Regions from separate parts of the Pseudonocardia sp. TMWB2A genome, predicted to be linked through region 2. Evidence: riboswitches for the same ligand, from Rfam matches in the RefSeq annotation. Region 2 holds a riboswitch; each other region holds the start of a gene.
What was found. Region 2 has a riboswitch for S-adenosylmethionine ahead of DMP17_RS37055 (GNAT family N-acetyltransferase). Riboswitches for the same ligand answer to the same signal wherever they lie in the genome.
Positions count from the first base shown of each region.

Region 1: it holds a riboswitch for S-adenosylmethionine, as region 2 does, so the genes downstream of both, DMP17_RS17330 (aminotransferase class V-fold PLP-dependent enzyme) here and DMP17_RS37055 (GNAT family N-acetyltransferase) in region 2, are expected to answer to the same signal.
Region 3: it holds a riboswitch for S-adenosylmethionine, as region 2 does, so the genes downstream of both, thrC (threonine synthase) here and DMP17_RS37055 (GNAT family N-acetyltransferase) in region 2, are expected to answer to the same signal.

Region 1 covers NZ_QKQY01000002.1:639,508-645,574, forward strand. Annotated here, with positions in the region: gene DMP17_RS17320 (ArsR/SmtB family transcription factor) at 1-301, shown strand, start outside; gene DMP17_RS17325 (Fur family transcriptional regulator) at 298-750, shown strand; gene DMP17_RS17330 (aminotransferase class V-fold PLP-dependent enzyme) at 761-2,128, opposite strand; SAM riboswitch class IV at 2,172-2,286, opposite strand; gene DMP17_RS17335 (hypothetical protein) at 2,361-2,996, shown strand; gene DMP17_RS17340 (DUF2795 domain-containing protein) at 3,077-3,277, shown strand; gene DMP17_RS17345 (hypothetical protein) at 3,315-3,731, opposite strand; gene DMP17_RS17350 (isoprenyl transferase) at 3,728-4,513, opposite strand; gene DMP17_RS17355 (hypothetical protein) at 4,548-4,910, opposite strand; gene recO (DNA repair protein RecO) at 5,134-5,970, opposite strand; gene era (GTPase Era) at 5,991-6,067, opposite strand, start outside.
Region 2 covers NZ_QKQY01000002.1:4,806,453-4,812,519, forward strand. Annotated here, with positions in the region: gene DMP17_RS37035 (rhodanese-like domain-containing protein) at 1-8, opposite strand, end outside; gene DMP17_RS37040 (lysophospholipase) at 5-769, opposite strand; gene DMP17_RS37045 (hypothetical protein) at 877-1,008, opposite strand; gene DMP17_RS37050 (LysR substrate-binding domain-containing protein) at 1,105-1,980, shown strand; gene DMP17_RS37055 (GNAT family N-acetyltransferase) at 1,992-2,465, opposite strand; SAM riboswitch class I at 2,676-2,783, opposite strand; gene DMP17_RS37060 (ABC transporter ATP-binding protein) at 2,926-3,747, opposite strand; gene DMP17_RS37065 (taurine ABC transporter substrate-binding protein) at 3,728-4,768, opposite strand; gene DMP17_RS37070 (ABC transporter permease) at 4,765-5,616, opposite strand.
Region 3 covers NZ_QKQY01000002.1:680,737-686,803, forward strand. Annotated here, with positions in the region: gene cynS (cyanase) at 1-111, shown strand, start outside; gene rpsT (30S ribosomal protein S20) at 283-546, shown strand; gene holA (DNA polymerase III subunit delta) at 657-1,625, opposite strand; SAM riboswitch class I at 1,766-1,919, shown strand; gene thrC (threonine synthase) at 1,926-3,194, shown strand; partial or broken gene DMP17_RS17570 (ComEC/Rec2 family competence protein) at 3,435-5,204, opposite strand; gene DMP17_RS17575 (ComEA family DNA-binding protein) at 5,654-6,067, opposite strand, start outside.

The sequences.
Region 1 (6,067 bases), 4.2 Mb from region 2:
GCCCGGCCCGACCCGCGACCCGCGCACCCTCGCCGCCGCGGGCGACCTGCTGCGGGCACTCGCCGCACCGGTCCGGATCGCCATCGTCCTGCAGCTGCTGGAACACTCCCGGTGCGTCCACGACCTGGTGGACGCGCTCGGGGTCACCCAGCCCCTGATCAGCCAGCACCTGCGGGTCCTCAAGGCCGCCGGGGTGGTCGAGGGCGAGCGGAAGGGCCGTGAGGTGCTGTACTCGCTGGTGGACGACCACCTGGCGCACATCGTGGTGGACGCCGTCGCCCACGTCGAGGAGGACACGTGACGGAGACGACCGACCGGACGACCGCGGCGACGATCACACAGCGGTCCACCGCCGGGCCGCGCGGCATCCGCGCCACCCGGCAGCGGGCCGCCGTCACCGCGCTGCTCGACCGCCTGGAGGACTTCCGGTCCGCCCAGGAGATCCACGAGGAGCTGCGGCGCGCCGGTGAGGGCATCGGCCTGACCACGGTCTACCGGACCCTGCAGACCCTCGCCGACGGCGGCGAGGTCGACGTGCTGCGGGTCGCGTCCGGCGAGGCGGTCTACCGGCGCTGCGAGACAGAGCACCACCACCATCACCTGGTGTGCCGCCGGTGCGGCGCCGCCGTCGAGATCGAGGGCCCCGCGGTGGAGTCCTGGACCGAGTCGGTCGCGCAGAAGCACGGCTTCACCGAGGTGTCGCACACCCTGGAGATCTTCGGCCTCTGCGGCCGCTGCTCGGCGGGCTGACGCCCCGGGCTCAGTCCCCGCAGCCGGGGACGGCGGGCAGCTCCCGGTCCCGGGCGAACGGGTCGGCCGGGCGCGGGTCCGGGGTGGGCGCCCACCGGCCGTCGACGAGAGCGTAGGTCCAGGCCGGACCGCGCCGCGCCAGGTCGGTCAGCGCGTCGACCAGCCGGTCGACGTCGGAGGGGCCGGTGCGCAGGCCCAGCGAGGCGCGCACCGCGTCGCCGCCGCCGGTGAGCCGCTCCAGCAGCGGGTGCGCGCAGAACCGCCCGTCGCGGACACCGATGCCGTACTCGGCGGACAGCGCCGCCGCGACGAGGCCCGCGGGCAACTCGCCGAGGGTGAACGAGACGGTCGCGGTGCGGTCGGCGTCGGGCCCGTCGTCGAAGCAGGACAGGACCCGCAGGCCGGGGGCGGTCGCCAGGCCCGCGCGCAGCCGGGCGGCGAGCTCGCGCTCGTGGGCGGGCACGGCGTCGTCGATCAGGTCCTCGAGGGTGCGGCAGGCCGCGCCCAGCGCAGCGGCGCCGAGCACGTTCGGGGTGCCGCCCTCGTGGCGCTGCGGTGCGGGCAGCCACTCGGTGACGGTCTCCCCACCGGCCACGGCGACCGAGCGGACCGCTCCCCCGCCCGCGACGTGCGGCTCGGCGGCGTCGAGCCAGTCCCGGCGACCGACGAGGACCCCGGCGCCGTAGGGCGCGTAGAGCTTGTGCCCGGACAGCGCGACGTAGTCCGCGCCCCACCCGGCCAGGTCGACGCGCCGGTGCGGGGCGAGCTGCGCGGCGTCGACGCACAGCCGGGCGCCCGCGGCGTGCGCGATCCGGGCGATCTCGGCGACCGGGAGGAGCTCGCCGGTCACGTTGGACGCACCGGTGACCGCGACCAGCGCGGCGTCGGGACGGGCGGCGAGCTCGGCCCGCAGCGCGTCGAGGGTCGCGGCGATGCTGCGACCGGCCCGCACGACCCGGTGCTCGGCGCCGCCGGTACCGCCCCGCCAGGCCAGCAGCGTCGCGTGGTGCTCCAGGTCGAGGGTCACCACCGGGCCGGGCACGGCGCGGGCGAGCAGGCCGAGCGCGTCGGTGGTGTTGCGGGTGAACACCACGACGTCGTCGGCGCGGGCCCGGACGAACCGGGCGACGTCGGCGCGGGCGTTCTCCACCAGGGCGGTGCAGACCTTCGAGGTCCAGCCGGCGCCGCGGTGCACGCTGCCGTGGTAGGGCAGCACCTGCGCGACGTGCGCGGCGACGCTCTCCAGCGCCGGCGCCGACGCGGCGGAGTCGAGGTCGCAGTAGCGGGCCCACCCGCCGTCGACGAGCGGGACGGTGAGGTCCGCGCCGACGACACGGGGCAGCGCGTGCTGGACGGAACGCGACAGGGCGAGGGTCATGATCGGGCCTCCGGCCGATCTCGGGGACCCGGCGTGGCGCACGGATCCGCGCTTGCCGACTGCGGGTGTCGCGTCGGCCCGGTCATCACCCGGGGCACCCCACCGCGGAGGAGGGTTGCCGTCCAGCGAGCCGGGGCTTCGCGCTGGCACTCGTGACCTTCGCCGCCGAAGCTAGCACACCGTCTCAGAAGGAGACACCGTGACCGTCGCCACCCCGGATAGCGTCTGAACGATGACCGACACGCAACCCGCCCCGGGCACGGTACGGCGGATCGACGTCCCGGAGTCCGGCGAGCTTGCCCAGCTGGCGGCGGTGTTCGACGACCTGCAGTACGTGCTGCAGTGCTGCGAGCACCTGGTGACCGCGCTCGGCGGTCCGGAGTCCGGCCCGGTCCGGGTGGCCGCCGACCCGGCCCTGGTCGAGGCACTGTGGACCGGCGCGGTGATCGGCTACGTGCGCTGCTTCTCCGGCCGCACCAAGACCCTCACGAAGGACGACCTGTCCACCCTGGAGCTCGAGGGTGACGTCACCGGGTTCCACGACATGATGTCGACGCTGCGCGACCACTACGCGTCGCGGCACGTCAACCCGCGTGAGTCCTACGAGATCGGCGTCGCCCAGTCCAACGACGGCGCCCCGCGCGGTGTCGCGGTCGTCTCCACCCCGCGCCCCCAGGTCGACGAGACCACGGTGCGGCTGCTCGGCCGGGTCGCCTACGGCCTGTCCGGGCTGGTGGACGCGCGGATGACCAAGGCCCAGAACGACGTGCTGGGCGTGGCGCACGCGATGACCGCGGGCCAGCTGGCGGCGCTGCCGATCGTGCACCTCAGCGACGCCGGGGAGGCGGACCCCGCCGGGGAGGGCTGACCGTCGTGCGGCCGTCCCGTGCATGGACGGCCGCACACCGGCTATCCGGTCACCGAACGTCCACGACGAGAGGTGACCCCATGACATCCCGTACGACGACCGCCGACGCCGTCCGCAGCGCCCTGCACGGTCTCGAGTTCCCCGCCTCCAAGGACGACCTGGCGTGGACCGCCGAGCGCAACGGCGCCGACGCCGCGACGGTCGAGGCCCTGCGTTCGGCACCGGCCGAGGACTACACCTCGGTCGACGCCGTCGTCGCGGCCGTCGACACCGGCGAGTGACGGGTCCGGCCGGGGGTGCGCCCCCGGCCGGGCGGTCTCAGCTCCCGACCAGCTCCGCGCGCATGCTCGACGCCGAGGACACGACCAGCATCAGCAGGGTGCCCATCGGCCCCTCGCCCAGCCCGGCCGCGGGGAAGGCGTAGCGCAGCGTCACGTCCCAGCCGCGCTCGCCGCGCACCACCCGGGGCGTGCCGAACAGGCCCTCCCCCACCCCGAGGCCGACCCGTCGCGGCACGTCGTGCTCCGGGTCCGCGGACTCCGGCAGGTCCCACGCGACGACGCAGGTCAGGTTGAGGACCGGCAGGCCCTCCTCCAGCTCGGTGCCCTGCACCACGCACAGCACGCCGCCGTGGGCGAAGGTCAGCGCGCCGTCGTCGTCGGTGGTGACGTCGTGGAACCGCTCCAGCGCACCCTTGGCGGTGGCGAGCATCCCGGAGATCACATCGGTGGTCACGGTGTCACTCCCGTCGTGGCGTCCACGGCTCCCCCGAAACGCCGGTCCCGGCGCGCGTAGATCTCGATCGCCTGCCAGATGTGGCGGCGGTCGAAGTCCGGGAACAGCGTGTCCAGGAAGACCATCTCGGCGTAGGCGCTCTGCCAGAGCAGGAAGTTCGACGTCCGCTGCTCCCCCGAGGAGCGCACGAACAGGTCGACGTCGGGCATGTCCGGCTCGTCGAGGTACCGGGCCAGCATCCGCTCGTCGATCTTGTCGGGGTTGATCCGGCCCTCCGCGGCGAGCCGGGCGAGCTGCCGCACCGAGTCGACGATCTCGGCGCGGCCGCCGTAGTTGACGCACATGGTCAGGTTCAGCACGTCGTTGCCGCGGGTGCGCTCCTCGGCGATCTCCAGCTCCTTGATCACCGAGCGCCACAGCCGCGGGCGCCGGCCCGCCCAGCGGACCCGGACCCCCATCGCGTCCATCTCGTCGACGCGGCGGCGGATCACGTCGCGGTTGAAGCCCATCAGGAACCGGACCTCGTCGGGGCTGCGCCGCCAGTTCTCGGTGGAGAACGCGTACGCCGACAGCCAGCGCACGCCCAGGTCGATGCAGCCGCGGGCGACGTCCATCAGCGAGGCCTCGCCCCGCTTGTGGCCCTCCGTGCGGGGCAGGCCGCGGGCGTTGGCCCAGCGGCCGTTGCCGTCCATCACGAGGGCGACGTGGCGCGGCACCAGCTCCGGCGGGATCGCCGGGGGCCGGGCACCGGACGGGTGCGGTGCGGGAGGCTGGAACGGCACGTCGCCGACCTTACGTCGGGGACGGCGGACGGGTTCAGTCGCGGTGGTCGGGCTGCGGCCAGGCCGGCACGGCCGGGTCCTCCAGCCGCTCGATGGTCTCGCGCAGCCGGCGCATCCCGCGGTGCCCGCGGATCCGGTCGGCCTCCGACATCGGCTCGGACTCGTCGGGCCGGATCACCGGCAGCATCGGGATGGCCGGCCACGCGCCGTCCTCGGTGCGGGCCCGGACCTGACGCATCGCGCGGGTCGGCCCGTCCTGCGGGGACTCCGGCATCGCCTCGGTGCGGACCGGGAACTGCTGGGTGGGCGGCACCGGGATGCGCTGCGTGGCGGCCGGGAGACGGTGGGTGCGACCGGTGTGGTCGTCGTCCGGCGGCGGGGTGTGGGGTCGGTTCACGACTGCCTCTCCGACGGGGCTGGGGTCCCCTCGATCACAGGAGCGTAACGAGACGGCGGAACCGGTTGCCCGTCGAAAGCGACGATCACCCGGTGGAGTCGGCGGAAGTCCCGTGCGACGCGACCGGCGGCACCGCGACGGGCGGCGCGCCCGCACGTCAACCGCTCGACGAAGCGGACGGGCCGCTCACGGCACCCCACACGGGGACGAAAGTCTGATCGGACTAGCCAGGGAGGGCGTCCGGGGGTGTCGCCGCTCCGCCGTCCGGCGGTTCCGGGGCGGGCCCCGGCACCCCGGGTGCGACGACGGCGGCGGGCCGGACCCGGGCGCGGCGGTCGACCAGGGGCAGCGAGCGCAGCTGCCGCTCCAGGTGCCACTGCAGGTGCGCCGCGACCAGGCCGCTGGCCTCACGCCGGGTCGGGGTGCCCGAGGCGTCCGCGGTGTCCCAGTCGCCGTGCAGCAGCGCGGACAGCAGGGCCACCGTCTCGGTCGCCGGGGTCACCGAGCCCGGCGGGCGGCAGCGCGGGCACACCATGCCGCCGCCGGCGACGGTGAACGACCGGTGCGGGCCGGGCGTCGCGCAGCGCGCGCACTCCGACAGCGACGGCGCCCACCCCGCGTGGCTCATCGCCCGCAGCAGGAACGCGTCGAGCACCAGGGCCGGTTCACGGGCGCCGTCGGCCAGCGCCCGGGTGGCGCCGAGCAGCAGCAGGTACACCCGCAGGCTCGGCTCACCCTCCTCGGACACCAGCCGGTCCGCGGTCTCCAGGATCGCGCAGCCGCAGGAGTACGCCGACCAGTCCGCGACGATCGCCGGGGCGAACGCGTCGACGGTCTGGGCCTGGGTGACCACGTCCAGCGTGCGGCCGGTGTAGCACTGGACGTCGACGTGGTTGAACGGCTCCAGCCGGGCACCCCACCGCGACCGGGTGCGGCGCACGCCCTTGGCGACCACCCGGATCTTGCCGTGCTGACGGGTCAGCATCGTGATGATCCGGTCCGCCTCGCCCAGCTTCTGCACCCGGAGCACGATCCCGGTGTCGCGGTAGAGCTGGGCCACGCACCCAGTCTAGGTCCTGCTCAGAACCCCAGCTTGCGCAGCTGCTTCGGGTCCCGCTGCCAGTCCTCGGCGATCTTCACGTGCAGGTCGAGGTGCA
Region 2 (6,067 bases):
CGGGTCACCGCGGCACCGCCGGGACCTCGACGCGGGCCAGCCGCGACCCGGCGCGCAGCCGCTCCAGGAACAGCACCGCGGTGGCGGCGGCGGTGCGGTGGGTGGCGTCGTTGAGGGCGTCGTGCGCCCCGCCGGCGACGCCGACCAGCTCCCCGGCCGGGAGGGCCGCGTAGAAGTCGCGGACCGTGGCGAGCGGGCTGACCGCGTCGTCGGCGCCGTGCAGGCCGAGCACCGGCACCCCGATCGCGGAGGGACGGGCCCGCTCGACCCAGCCGACGGGCAGCGGGCCGGTCAGTGTGCCGCGACGGACGGTGTCGTCGGCATCGAGGCGGCCGCGGTGGGTCGGGCAGGACGTGCGCAGTGCGAGCTCCTCGGCCCAGTCCGGTGCGCCGGGCGCGGCGCGCAGGGGGAGCCCGGCCAGCACCAGTCCGTCGATGCCCGCGCCGCCGTCGGTGACCAGCCCGGCCGCGAACAGCGCACCGGTGTCGGAGCCCACCAGCACTCGCGGTGGCGGCCCGGCCTCGCCCGGCTCCTCGGACGGGGTGCGGTCGAGTAGCGAACGGATCTGCCCGGCGGCGCGGGCGGCGTCGACGGTGGGGTCGCTGACGGCCCACACGCGGTAGCCGTCGGCGGCGATCCGCCTGCCGAACCGCTCGTAGACCGCGGCGTGCTCGCCGCGGCCCGGGACGACGACGACGGTGCCGCGCGGGCGGATGCCCTCGGGCTCGGTCCAGGAGGCGAGGACCGGGGTCGTGCCGACTGCAGTCATGGGGAACTCATCTCTTTCTCGGGGGACGCCGGGATGCGCCGCTCGGCGCGGGAACCGGCGGAGGGCGGACGGAGCCGCACGGGTACGGGCCGCGGTGGACCCGTGGTTCAGCGGGCCGGACAGGCCGCGGAGCAGACCGTGCCGTGGTCGACGACCCGGCGACGCGTGAGCCCGGCCGCCCGGCGCGCGACGGCGGCCGGCACGTGCCGGCCGGGGGTCACGGGGCGCGGGCGGGTCATGCCCACCATCAGAGACGGTCGCGGGCGCCCGGTCCAACGACGAAAGCGCATCACAACCGATCGCGATCCGCGATCGTTCTCGGTAGCCTCGGGCCCGTGCCCGCCGTCCTCGACATCACCGCGCTGCGGAGCATCGTCGCCGTCGCCGACCAGGGCGGGTTCCACCGCGCGGCGCAGGCCCTGATGCTGTCGCAGTCCGCGGTCAGCCAGCACGTGCGGCGCCTGGAGAAGGCCGTCGGCCGCCCGCTGGTCCGCAAGGACGGCCGGGTCAGCCGGTTCACCGCGGAGGGCGAGGCGCTGCTCGGCGAGGCCCGCCGGATCCTGGCCGCCCACGACGACGCGCTGCGCCGCCTCGGTGTCGGCGACACCCGTGAGTCGCTGGTGCTGGGCTCCACCGAGCACGCCGCGGACGAGCTGCTGCCCCGTGTCATGGAGCGGCTGCAGGACGTGTTCCCGGGGACCGCGGTGCGTTTCCGGCTGGACCGCTCCAGCCGGCTCAACGACGCCGTGGACCGCGGGACGCTGGACCTCGCGATGTACATCGGCGACGTGGTCGACGGGCCCGGTGTCGCCGCCGGGGCGATCCCGCTGACCTGGTACGCGGCGCCGGGCTGGCGGCGCCCCGCGGACGGCCCCGTCCCACTGGTCGTGATCGACTCGCCGTGCACCATCCGTCGCCGCGCCCTGCAGACGCTGTCGGCCGCCGGGATGGCCGCGACCGTCGTCGGGGAGGCCGCCTACCTGGCCGGCGTGCTCAACGCGGTGCGCGGCGGGCTCGGCGTCGCGCTCGTCGCCGGGCTCGGCGACGCACCCGAGGGGCTCGAGCCGTGCGCGGATCTGCCGGGAGCCCCGTCCGAGCCGCTGCACCTGCGGGCCCGGGCGGGCGCCGACCCCCGCCTGGTCGAGACCGCCGCGGCCGCGCTGGCCGCGGTGCTCTCGCCGGCCGGGGACCATCCGCCCCCGGCCGGCTGAGGACCGGTCGGTCACGCGAACCGGCCGTGCAGGTACTTCTCGAACGGGCGGCGCCGGACCCGGCCCGCGGGCAGCGCGCGGTCGTAGAGCGCCGTGTACCCGGCGGCCAGGCACAGGTCACCGACCTCGGGCCGGCGCGGCCCGGCCGTCAGGTAGACGCGGCGGTAGCCGCGGGCGGCGACGGCGTCCTCCAGCTCGACCAGCACCCGGCGGCCCAGGCCGCGGCGCCGGTGCGACGCGGCGGTCCAGATCCGGGTCAGCTCGGCGGTGTCGGAGTCCCGCCGGCGGAACGTGCCCCCGGCGACGGGGTCGCCGCCGTCGAGCAGCAGCACCACCGGCCCCGACGGGGCGGCGGGGGCCGCGCCGTCGCCGTCGGGGCGGGTGCCGGGCCCGGTGGGCAGCGGGCGGACGAGCGGGTCGGTGTGCTCGACCCACCGGACCTCCAGTGCGGAGGCGGTGGGCGGGACGAGATGCGGTGCGGTCACGGTCGGGACCTCTCGGGTGCGGGCGCTGCCCTCGGGCAGGCGGGGACCGGCCGTCCACGTCGGGGGGGCGGTCCGGTGCGGGGCACGGGTGGAGAGGTCAGCGACAGAGCGCGGCGCCGGTGCGGCACAGGTCGACGTGGCGGCGCCGGACCCAGCGCAGCCGGATCCGGGCCCGCTGCCCGGAGTCGGGCCGGGGCGTCGCGTGGCGGTGGGCCATCGGGGTCTCCCATCGGACCCGGCGGTAGCACCCTGCCCCGGTGACGGGGCGGGTTGCTGCGGCGTCGACGAGCCGGGACTCTCGACCGCTCTGGATGGACTGCGACAACTGGAACCGATGTACCGATCGGGTGTCAACCCCCACGGCCCCGGGCCGGGGGCCCGGGGCCGCGGACGGGCCGGGACGGGCCGTCCGCTCGTGGGGAGCGCGGGCGGACGGCCCGTCGACGACGTGCGGCCGGGATCAGGCGGCGGCCTCCTTCACCGCGGCCCCGACCCGGGCCCGCAGCTCGGCGAACTCCGGGGAGCCGCGCAGCGCCTCGGCGTCCACACCGGACCGCGGCAGGTCGATCCGCAGGTCCAGCGCGATCCGGCCGGGGCGGGCGGTGAGCACCACGACGCGGGAGCCGAGGAACACCGCCTCGTCGGCGGAGTGGGTGACGAACACGCTCGTCCGGCCGGTCTCGTGGCTGACCCGGCGCACGTCGTCCTGCAGGCGTTCGCGGGTGAGCGCGTCGAGCGCGCCGAACGGCTCGTCGAGCAGCAGCAGGTCCCGGTCGGCGGCGAGCGCCCGGGCGATGGCGACCCGCTGCTGCTGGCCGCCGGAGATCTCCCAGATCCGCCGGTCCGCGACGCCGGTGAGCCCGACCCGCTCCAGCAGCCCGTCGCGGGCGACGGCCCGGTCGGACGGCGCGACGCCGGCGTACTTCAGCGCGAGGTCGACGTTGCCGCCGACGGTGCGCCACGGGAACAGCCGCGGCTGCTGGAACACCACGCCCGCGCCGACGCCCGGCTCGGGCGCCCGCCCGGCGACGGCGAGGGTGCCGTCGGTGGGCCGCTCGAACCCGGCGACCAGCCGCAGCAGCGTCGACTTGCCACAGCCCGACGCCCCGACCAGCACCAGGAACTCGCCGGGCCGCACGGTCAGGTCGAGCGGGCCGAGTGCCTGCACCCGTTCCCGGCGGCCCGGGTAGGAGTGGCCGAGCCCGGCCGCCGCGATCGCGGGTGTCCCGGCGCCGGTCCGCGCACCGGTGTCGGTGTCGGTGTCAGCCTGCGGCGAGGACATTCGGGAGCCCCTTCGTGTAGATCGCCTTCTGGAAGGTCGCGAGGTCCGGCGCGGCGGGGATCTGCTTCTGCCCGGCGAGGAACTGCGCGGCGCTCTGCAGATTCTGGGCGAGGTTGCCCGGGGCGCCGTCGGTGCCCAGCCACTCGGCAGAGGTCAGCTGCTGCGGGGACAGGAACACGCCCTGCTTCAGCTGGGCCGCGGCCTCCTCGGGGGTGGCGCCGATCTCGGCGGCGACGGCCTGCGCCGCGGCCCGCGGGTCGGTGCGCACGGTCTCCAGGGCGCGGGCCTCCACCTTGCGCCAGGCATCGACGACCTCGGGGTGCTGCTGCGCGAACGGCGTCGACACCACGCCCAGGTCGAGGGTCGGCTTGCCCGCGGTGGCCAGCTCGCGGCTGGTCACCAGCGTCCGACCGGTCTTGCGCAGCTCGTCGAGGGTCGGCAGCCAGGTGTAGACGGCGTCGACGTCGCCCCGCTCCCACGCGGCCAGCGCGGCCTGCGGCTGCAGGTCGACCAGCTGCACGTCGGCGGGCGCGAGGCCGGCCCGCTCCAGGGCGGCGAGCAGGCTGTAGTGCGAGGTCGAGGCGAACGCGGTGGCGATCCGCTTGCCGCGCAGCCCGGCCACGTCGGTCACGCCGGTGGCGTTGCGGGCGACGAGCGCCTCGTTGTCGCCGGCGACGTCGAGCACGAACGCGACCTGGTAGGGGATGTTCAGCGGGGCGGACAGGCCGCGGGCGACCGGGCTCGACCCGATCGCGCCGAAGTCGAGCTCACCGGCGACGAACGCGGTGTTGATGTCGGCGCCGGAGTCGAACTTCGTCCACTGCACGTTCCAGTCCGGCAGCGCGTCCTCCAGCCACCGGTTGTGCTTGGCGACCAGGTCACCGCTGGGGAAGCTCTGGTAGGCGATCCGGATCGTCGGCTTGCCGGAGTCCTGCCCGGCGGGACCGACGGCGCAGCCCGCGAGGACGGTCAGTGCCAGCAGGCCCACGAACAGCGAGGTCAGTCGGGTGCGGATGGTCATGCTCGTCCCCTCCACGGAACGGTGCGGCGCTCGACGGCGCGCAGCAGCGCGTCGATCACCAGGCCGGAGATGCCGATCGCGAAGATGCCCACGAGCACGACCGGGGTGTTGTTGTAGTTGCTGGCGTCCTTGACCATCCCGCCGATGCCGGGGATGCCGTTGAACAGCTCGGCCGCGACGACCGAGGAGTAGGCGATGCCGACGGCCAGCCGGATGCCGGTGAAGGTCTCCGGCAGCGCCGAGGGGACGATCACGTCCCGCACGACCTGGCCGCGGGTGGCGCCGAGCGCGCGGGCGGCCTCGACCAGCCCCAGCGGGGCGGCGGCGACCGCGGCGGTGGTGGCGACGGCGGCGGGCGGGAACGCGGCGAGCGCCAGCAGGGTGACCTTCGGGGCCTCGTCGATGCCCAACCAGATCACCAGCAGGAAGAAGTACGCCAGCGGCGGCAGCGCACGCAGGAACGTCAGCCACGGCTCGAGCACCCGGCGGACCCAGCCGACCGTGCCCATGAGCAGGCCGACCAGCACACCGGCGACCACACCGAGGACGACACCGGCCAGCACCCGGCGCAGGGTCATGTACAGGTGCTCCCACAGCAGGTAACCGCCGTAGCCGCGGGTGCCGTCGTGGGTGGTCGAGACCTCCACGAACGCGCGCCACACCGTCGAGGGGTACGGCACGAAGGTCTCGTTCCAGACCCCGCTCGCCGCGGCGACCTGCCAGACGGCGAGGAACACCAGCACCGACAGGAGTGGCAGAGCCGCCGTGCGGGGGTCGAACCGCAGGCGGCGTGGGGACGGGGGTGCGGCGCGGGCCGCCCCGGACGGGGTGTCGGTGGACGCGGACACGGTGGACCTCTCGGCGGGCACGGGGCGCGGACCGGCACCGGGGTGGTCGGGCCGGTGCGTCCGCGCGCGGACGGCGTGCCGGGCGGGAAGCGGGTGCGGCCGTCGGGCACGGGTGCGCGGACGAGGGCTCCGTCGTCGGAGGGCTCGCCGGTCTCGAGTCGGATGCGGGTCGCCCCCGCCCGGGGCCCACGGGAGCGGGGGCCGGGCGTCCGGCACGGCCGGGCGGGGCGGGCACGGTCAGCGGCGGCCGACCGTGCACAGGGGACACCGGCCGGACGTCGTCCGCCCCGTCGCCCCCTGCTGCACGATGCAAGAGGTACCGGACGGACGGTGCCCGGACAAGGACGCACCCGCTGTCACGAACACCACCCACCGGCTCCGTAACACCGGGCGCCCGGACGCGCCCTCCCGACCGGTGGGACGGGCCGCCGCTGTCCGGACCGTGGCCGGC
Region 3 (6,067 bases), 4.1 Mb from region 2:
ATCGTGTCCGCGATCGACTTCGAGCTCGACCTCGCGCGGGTGCCCGACCCGAAGGGCGACCGGGCCGTGATCACGCTGAACGGGAAGTTCCTGCCCTACCGCGTCTGGTGACCCGGCACAGGGCGCGACGACGCCGCTGGTAACCTTGTGCGTCGAGCGCTCGGCGTGCTCGCCCGAAACGGCCTGGACCCTCTCTCCAGTGATGCTGTTCGGTGCCGCCGGAGCGGACCCGGACGAGAACACTCACCAGCCGACCAGCAGGCAGGAAGACCAGAGGCAGACGTGGCCAACATCAAGTCGCAGATCAAGCGAGTCAAGACCAACGAGAAGCGCCGGCAGCGCAACAAGTCGGTGAAGTCGTCGGTCAAGACCGCGATCCGCCACTTCCGCGAGGCCGCCGACTCCGGCGCCGACAACGTCGTGGAGCTGCAGCGCAAGGCGGCCAAGGCCCTCGACAAGGCGGCCGGCAAGGGCGTCATCCACCGGAACCAGGCGGCGAACCGCAAGTCGGCCCTGGCCAAGCGTCTCAACGACGTCCAGGCCTGAGCCACCCCGGTTCTTCCGACGACGGCGCCGCCCCACCCGGGCGGCGCCGTCGTCATGTTTCCGGGCCCGCCCGGGGTCGCGCCGTCGGTGCGCTCCGGGGTCCGGCCGGGTCAGCGCGGGGTGCGCGCGGAGACGACGGCCAGCACGGCCCGCTCCAACGCGTACCCGGCGTCCGCGGCGACACCCTTGACGTCGGCGTTCACCCGCGCCGTCGCCGCGATCGCGACGGCGAGCTGCTCCGGGCGCCACTGCCGGACCGTCTGCTGCGCCTTCCGGATCTTCCAGGGCGGCATGCCCAGCTCCCCGGCCAGCCGGTTCGGGTCGCCCCGCCCGGCCGAGCCGACCTTGGCCAGTGTGCGCACCGAGTCCGCGAGCGCGTCGGCGATCAGCACGTGCGGGACACCGAGCACCAGCGCCCACCGCAGCGCCTCCATCGCCGCCCGCCGGTCCCCCGCGACCGCCGCGTCGGCCACCGCGAAGCCCGAGGACTCGGCCCGGCCGCGGTGGTAGCGCCGCACCCCGGCCTCGTCCACGGCACCACCGGTGTCCGCGACGAGCTGCCCGGCCGCGGCCGCCAGCTCCCGCAGGTCCGACCCGACCGCCTCGACCAGCACCGCGAGCGCCCCGGGCGTGATCGTGCCGCCGTGGCGGCGGACCTCGTCACGCACGAAGTCCGACCGCTCGTCGGCGCGGGTGATGCGGTTGCAGGTGACCGTGTGCGCCCCGGCCTTGCGCATCAGGTCCAGGACCGCCTTGCCCTTCGCTCCCCCGGCGTGCTGGACCACGAGCACGATCCCGTCGGCCGGGTCCTTCACGTAGTCGGCGATGGCGGCGGTCATGTCCTTGTTCGCGTCCTGACCGTGGGTGAGCACAATCACCCTGCCCTCCGCGAAGAGCGAGGGGCTGAGGTGCCCGGCGAGCTCGCCGGGTGCCACCTCGGAGGTGCGGAAGCGGCGCAACTCGGTCTCCGGATCGCGCTGCCGGGCGCGCCGGACCAGGTCGGACACCGCCCGCTCGGCCAGGAACTCCTCGTCCCCGACGACCAGCTGCAGCGGGCCCGGTTCGCTCGTGCTGCTCACACCCCCATGGTGGCCCACACCCCCGACAACGGGTGAGCCGCGTCCCGACCGGAGGACGTCGTCTGGCGGTGGGGTGCCCCGCTCGCGTACGGTCGTCGTCGATTCCGGCGCCCGGCGTCCGGAGCACCACAACCGCATATGGCTCATCCAGAGGGGCAGAGGGAACGGCCCGTTGAAGCCCCGGCAACCGGCGTCGCACGACGATCCGCCCAGACCTGCGCATCCCGCGTGGTGAGGACGTCGACGAACACGGTGCCAATTCCGGCCCGCCACGTCCGGCGGGACAGATGAGGAGATCTCGTGACTCTCACTGCTGCGCCCGAAACCACCTCCGCCTACGACCTCGGCTCCGCGCGCGCTCTCGCGTGCCGCGAGTGCCGCCACGAGATCCCGCTCGCCGCGGAGTTCGCGTGTCCGCGCTGTTTCGGCCCCCTCGAGGTCGCCTACGAGTTCCCGAAGGTCACCCGCGCCTCCATCGAGGCGGGGCCGAAGTCGATCTGGCGCTACAAGGACCTGCTGCCGGTCCCGTCGACCGTCGAGCAGCACGCGAACACCGAGCCCGGCCTGACCCGGCTGATCGAGGCCGACAACCTGGCCCGCGCGCTCGGCGTCCGCAAGATCTGGATCAAGGACGACACGGGCAACCCGACGCACTCGTTCAAGGACCGCGTCGTCGCCGTCGCCCTCGCCGCCGCTCGTGAGCTCGGCTTCTCGGTGCTGTGCTGCCCCTCGACGGGCAACCTGGCCAACGCCGTCGCCGCCGCGGCCGCCCGCGCCGGCTGGGACTCGGTCGTGCTGATCCCGTCCTCGCTGGAGCAGGCGAAGATCGTCACCACCGCCGTCTACGGCGGCACCCTGCTCGCCGTCGACGGCAACTACGACGACGTCAACCGGCTCGCCACCGAGCTGGCCGCCGAGCACGAGGACTGGGCGTTCGTGAACGTCAACGTCCGGCCGTACTACGCCGAGGGCTCGAAGACCCTGGGCTACGAGGTCGCCGAGCAGCTCGGCTGGCGGCTCCCGCAGCAGGTCGTCGTCCCGGTCGCGTCCGGCTCCCAGCTCACCAAGATCGACAAGGGGTTCACCGAGCTCGGCACCCTGGGTCTGGTCGAGCCCACCCCGTACACCGTGTTCGGTGCCCAGGCCACCGGCTGCTCGCCGGTCGCGCGGGCCTTCGAGGCCGGCCACGACGTGATCCAGCCGCAGAAGCCGGACACCATCGCGCGCTCGCTGGCGATCGGAAACCCGGCCGACGGCCCGTACGTCCTCGACTCGGTGCGCCGCACCGGCGGCTCGGTCGGCCACGTCTCCGACGAGGAGGTCGTCGCCGGCATCCGGCTCCTGGCCCGCACCGAGGGTGTGTTCGCCGAGACCGCGGGCGGGGTCACCATCGCGACCACCAAGAAGCTGCTCGAGGCCGGGGCGCTCGACCCCGACGCCGAGACCGTCCTCATGATCACCGGCGACGGCCTCAAGACCCTCGACGCCGTCTCCGGCGAGGTCGGCCCGACGGCGACCGTGCCGTCGACGTCCGCCGCGGTCCGCGAGGCGCTGGCGAACCTGGGCTGACCGGCCCCGCCGGCCGGGCGCCGGACGGGGGTCGCCCCGCGCGACCACCGTCAGCCCGGCCGGGTCGTCGCCGGTCAGGGCCAGGTCACCGGACCGGTCGGTGCGGGCGACGACGATCCCCGCCCCGGCCAGCCGGTCCACCAGCTCCGGGTTGGGGTGCCGGTAGCTGTTGCCGTTGCCGACGCTGATCACCGCCGCCCGCGGCGCGACGGCCGTGATCAGCCGCGGGACCACCTTGCGGGACCCGTGGTGGGGCATCTTCAGCACGTCCGCCCGCAGGTCGGCACCGGAGTCGATCAGGTCGTCCTGGGCGACCAGCTCGGCGTCGCCGGTCAGCAGGATCGTCGCGGCCGGGGTGGTCGCGCGCAGCAGCAGCGAGATGTCGTTGACCGCCGTCCCGTCGCTGCCGTCGACCGTCAGGGGCGGGTGGACCGGGCCGAGGACCTGCAGGCGCAGCTCCGGCCAGCCCAGCTCCATCCCGCGCGCGAGCCCCACCACCGGGGCACCGGCCTCCTCGGCGCGCCGGGTGATGTCGCGCAGCCCGGACGCCGGTTCCCGTACCGGCCCGACGGCGATGCCGCCCGCGGCGCGGCCACGCAGCGCGCCGGCGAGGCCGCCGTCGTGGTCGGCGTGGAAGTGGGTGATCACCACGAGCTCCAGGACCCGGACGCCGAGCCGGTCCAGGCAGGTGTCGACGGCGTCGTCGGTCGGCCCGGTGTCGACCAGGACGGCGTGCCCGGGGGTACCGGTGGCGAGGACGAGCGCGTCGCCCTGACCGACGTCGCAGGCCACCATCCGCCATCCGGCGGGCGGCCAGCCGGGCGGTGCGAACCGGGTCGGGACGAGGACGACGAGCAGCCCGACCAGCAGGGCCAGCAACAGCGCCCGCAGCCGGGGCACCCGGCCCATCGCCAGCAGCACGACCAGCACCCCGGTGAGCAGCAGCGCGCCGCCCGCCCCCGCGGGCCACGGCACGGTGGCACCGGGCACCGCGGCGGCCCGGTCCCCGACCACCACCAGCCACCACACGAACGGTCCCGCCAGCCAGGCGCAGCACCACGCGGCGGCCGGGCTCACCGCGGACAGCACCGCGCCGAGCACGCCCAGCACCGTCGCGGGGGCGACGGCGGGCGCGGCGAGCAGGTTCGCCACCACGGTGACCAGCCCGACTCCCCCGTTGAGCCCGGCGATCACCGGCGCGGTGGCCAGGGCCGCGGCGACCGGGACGACCAATGCCTCGGCCGGTCCGGACGGCAGCCCGCGCCGTCGCAGCGCCGCCGTCCAGCCCGGACCGAGCAGCACCAGTGCGCCGGTGGCGACGACGGAGAGCACGAACCCGGCGTCGACGGCCAGAGCGGGGGCGGCCAGCAGCAGGCCGAGCACGGCCACCGCCAGCGCGGGCACCGCCGATCGGGCCCGGCCGGCCGCGAACGCGATCAGCACCACCCCGCCCATGACCGCCGCCCGCAGTACCGACGGTGACGGCCGGGCCAGCACGACGAACCCGACCAGGGCGAGCATCGCCGCCGCGGCCGCGATCCGCGGGTCGGTCCGGAACAGGCGCAGGAGGAGCAGCACCGCCCCGGTGATGATCGCGACGTTGGCCCCGGAGACGGCGGTGAGGTGCGCGAGCCCGGCGGTGCGGAAGTCCTGCTCGGTCTCGGCGAGCTGGGCGCGGGTGTCCCCGATCGCGAGCCCGGGCAGCAGTCCCGCGGGTGCCTCGGGCAGCGCGGAGACCGCCGCGTCGCGCAGGCCGTCGCGCAGCGCCCCGGCACCGGTCTGCCACCAGGGCGGCGCGGTCACGTCCTGCGGCGCACCCCGGACCTTCAGCACGGCGACCGTGAGGTCGGGGCGCTGTGCGGGCATGAGCAGCCCGGCGGCGGAGACCTCCTGGCCGGGGAGCAGCCCGGTCCAGCTCGCCGCCGGGGCCAGGAGCAGGAGCTTCCCGCCGGTGGTCGCCCGGTCCCCGCCGACGGTGGCCGTGACGAGCTCGGTGGGTACCAGCGCCATCGCCCGGGCGGCGCCGGACTCGTCGCCGCCGCCGGTGGTGCTGCGCAGGAGTCGGGGGTCGTCGGTGAGCCGGACGCGGACCTCGGCGGCGGCGCCGCGGTCGGCGGGTGCCCGCAGCGGGTGCGACGCCAGCGCGGCCGCGTGGACGGTGACCAGGACGGCCGCGACGAGTGCGCACCCGGCCGCGGCGAGCACGATCGAGGACGGTGCCGCGGCGCGGGCGCTGGCCCGGGCGCGGAGCAGCGCGACCGGCAGGGCGAGCGCCGCGAGGACGGCGGCGGTGATCCCACCCGCGGTGCCGCCGAGCAGCCCGGCGAGGACGGCGGCCCACGTGGCGAGCGCGGCGGGGACGAGACGCAGGTCGGGTGGGGCGGGACGCTCGGCCTGTTCCTCGTGCTCGTCGTCGTGCTCCCCGTGGACCGGGTCCGCCCGGCGGGCTCCGGCGCGGGTCACACCCGCACCAGTTCCTGGAGCTGGGCGAAGCGGCGCTCGCCGATGCCGTCGATCTCCCGCAGCTGCTCGACCCGGCTGAAGCGCCCGTTGGCGCTGCGCCAGTCGACGATCTTCTTCGCGGTGACCGGGCCGACGCCGGGCAGGGCGTCGAGGTCGGACGCGGTCGCGGTGTTCAGGTCGATCTTCCCGCCGGGGGCGCCGGGCGGGGCGGGCGCGGCGGCCGCGCCCGGTTCGGTGCCCGACGCGGGCTCGGAGCCCGGGGCGGGCAGGACCGGGGCGGCGTCGACGGCCGGCGGGACGCCGACCGCGATCTGCTCGCCGTCCCCGAGCCGCCGCGCCAGGTTGAGCACGCTGAGGTCGACCTCGGGCAGCGCGCCCCCTGCGGCGTCGAGGGCGTCGGCGACGCGCGA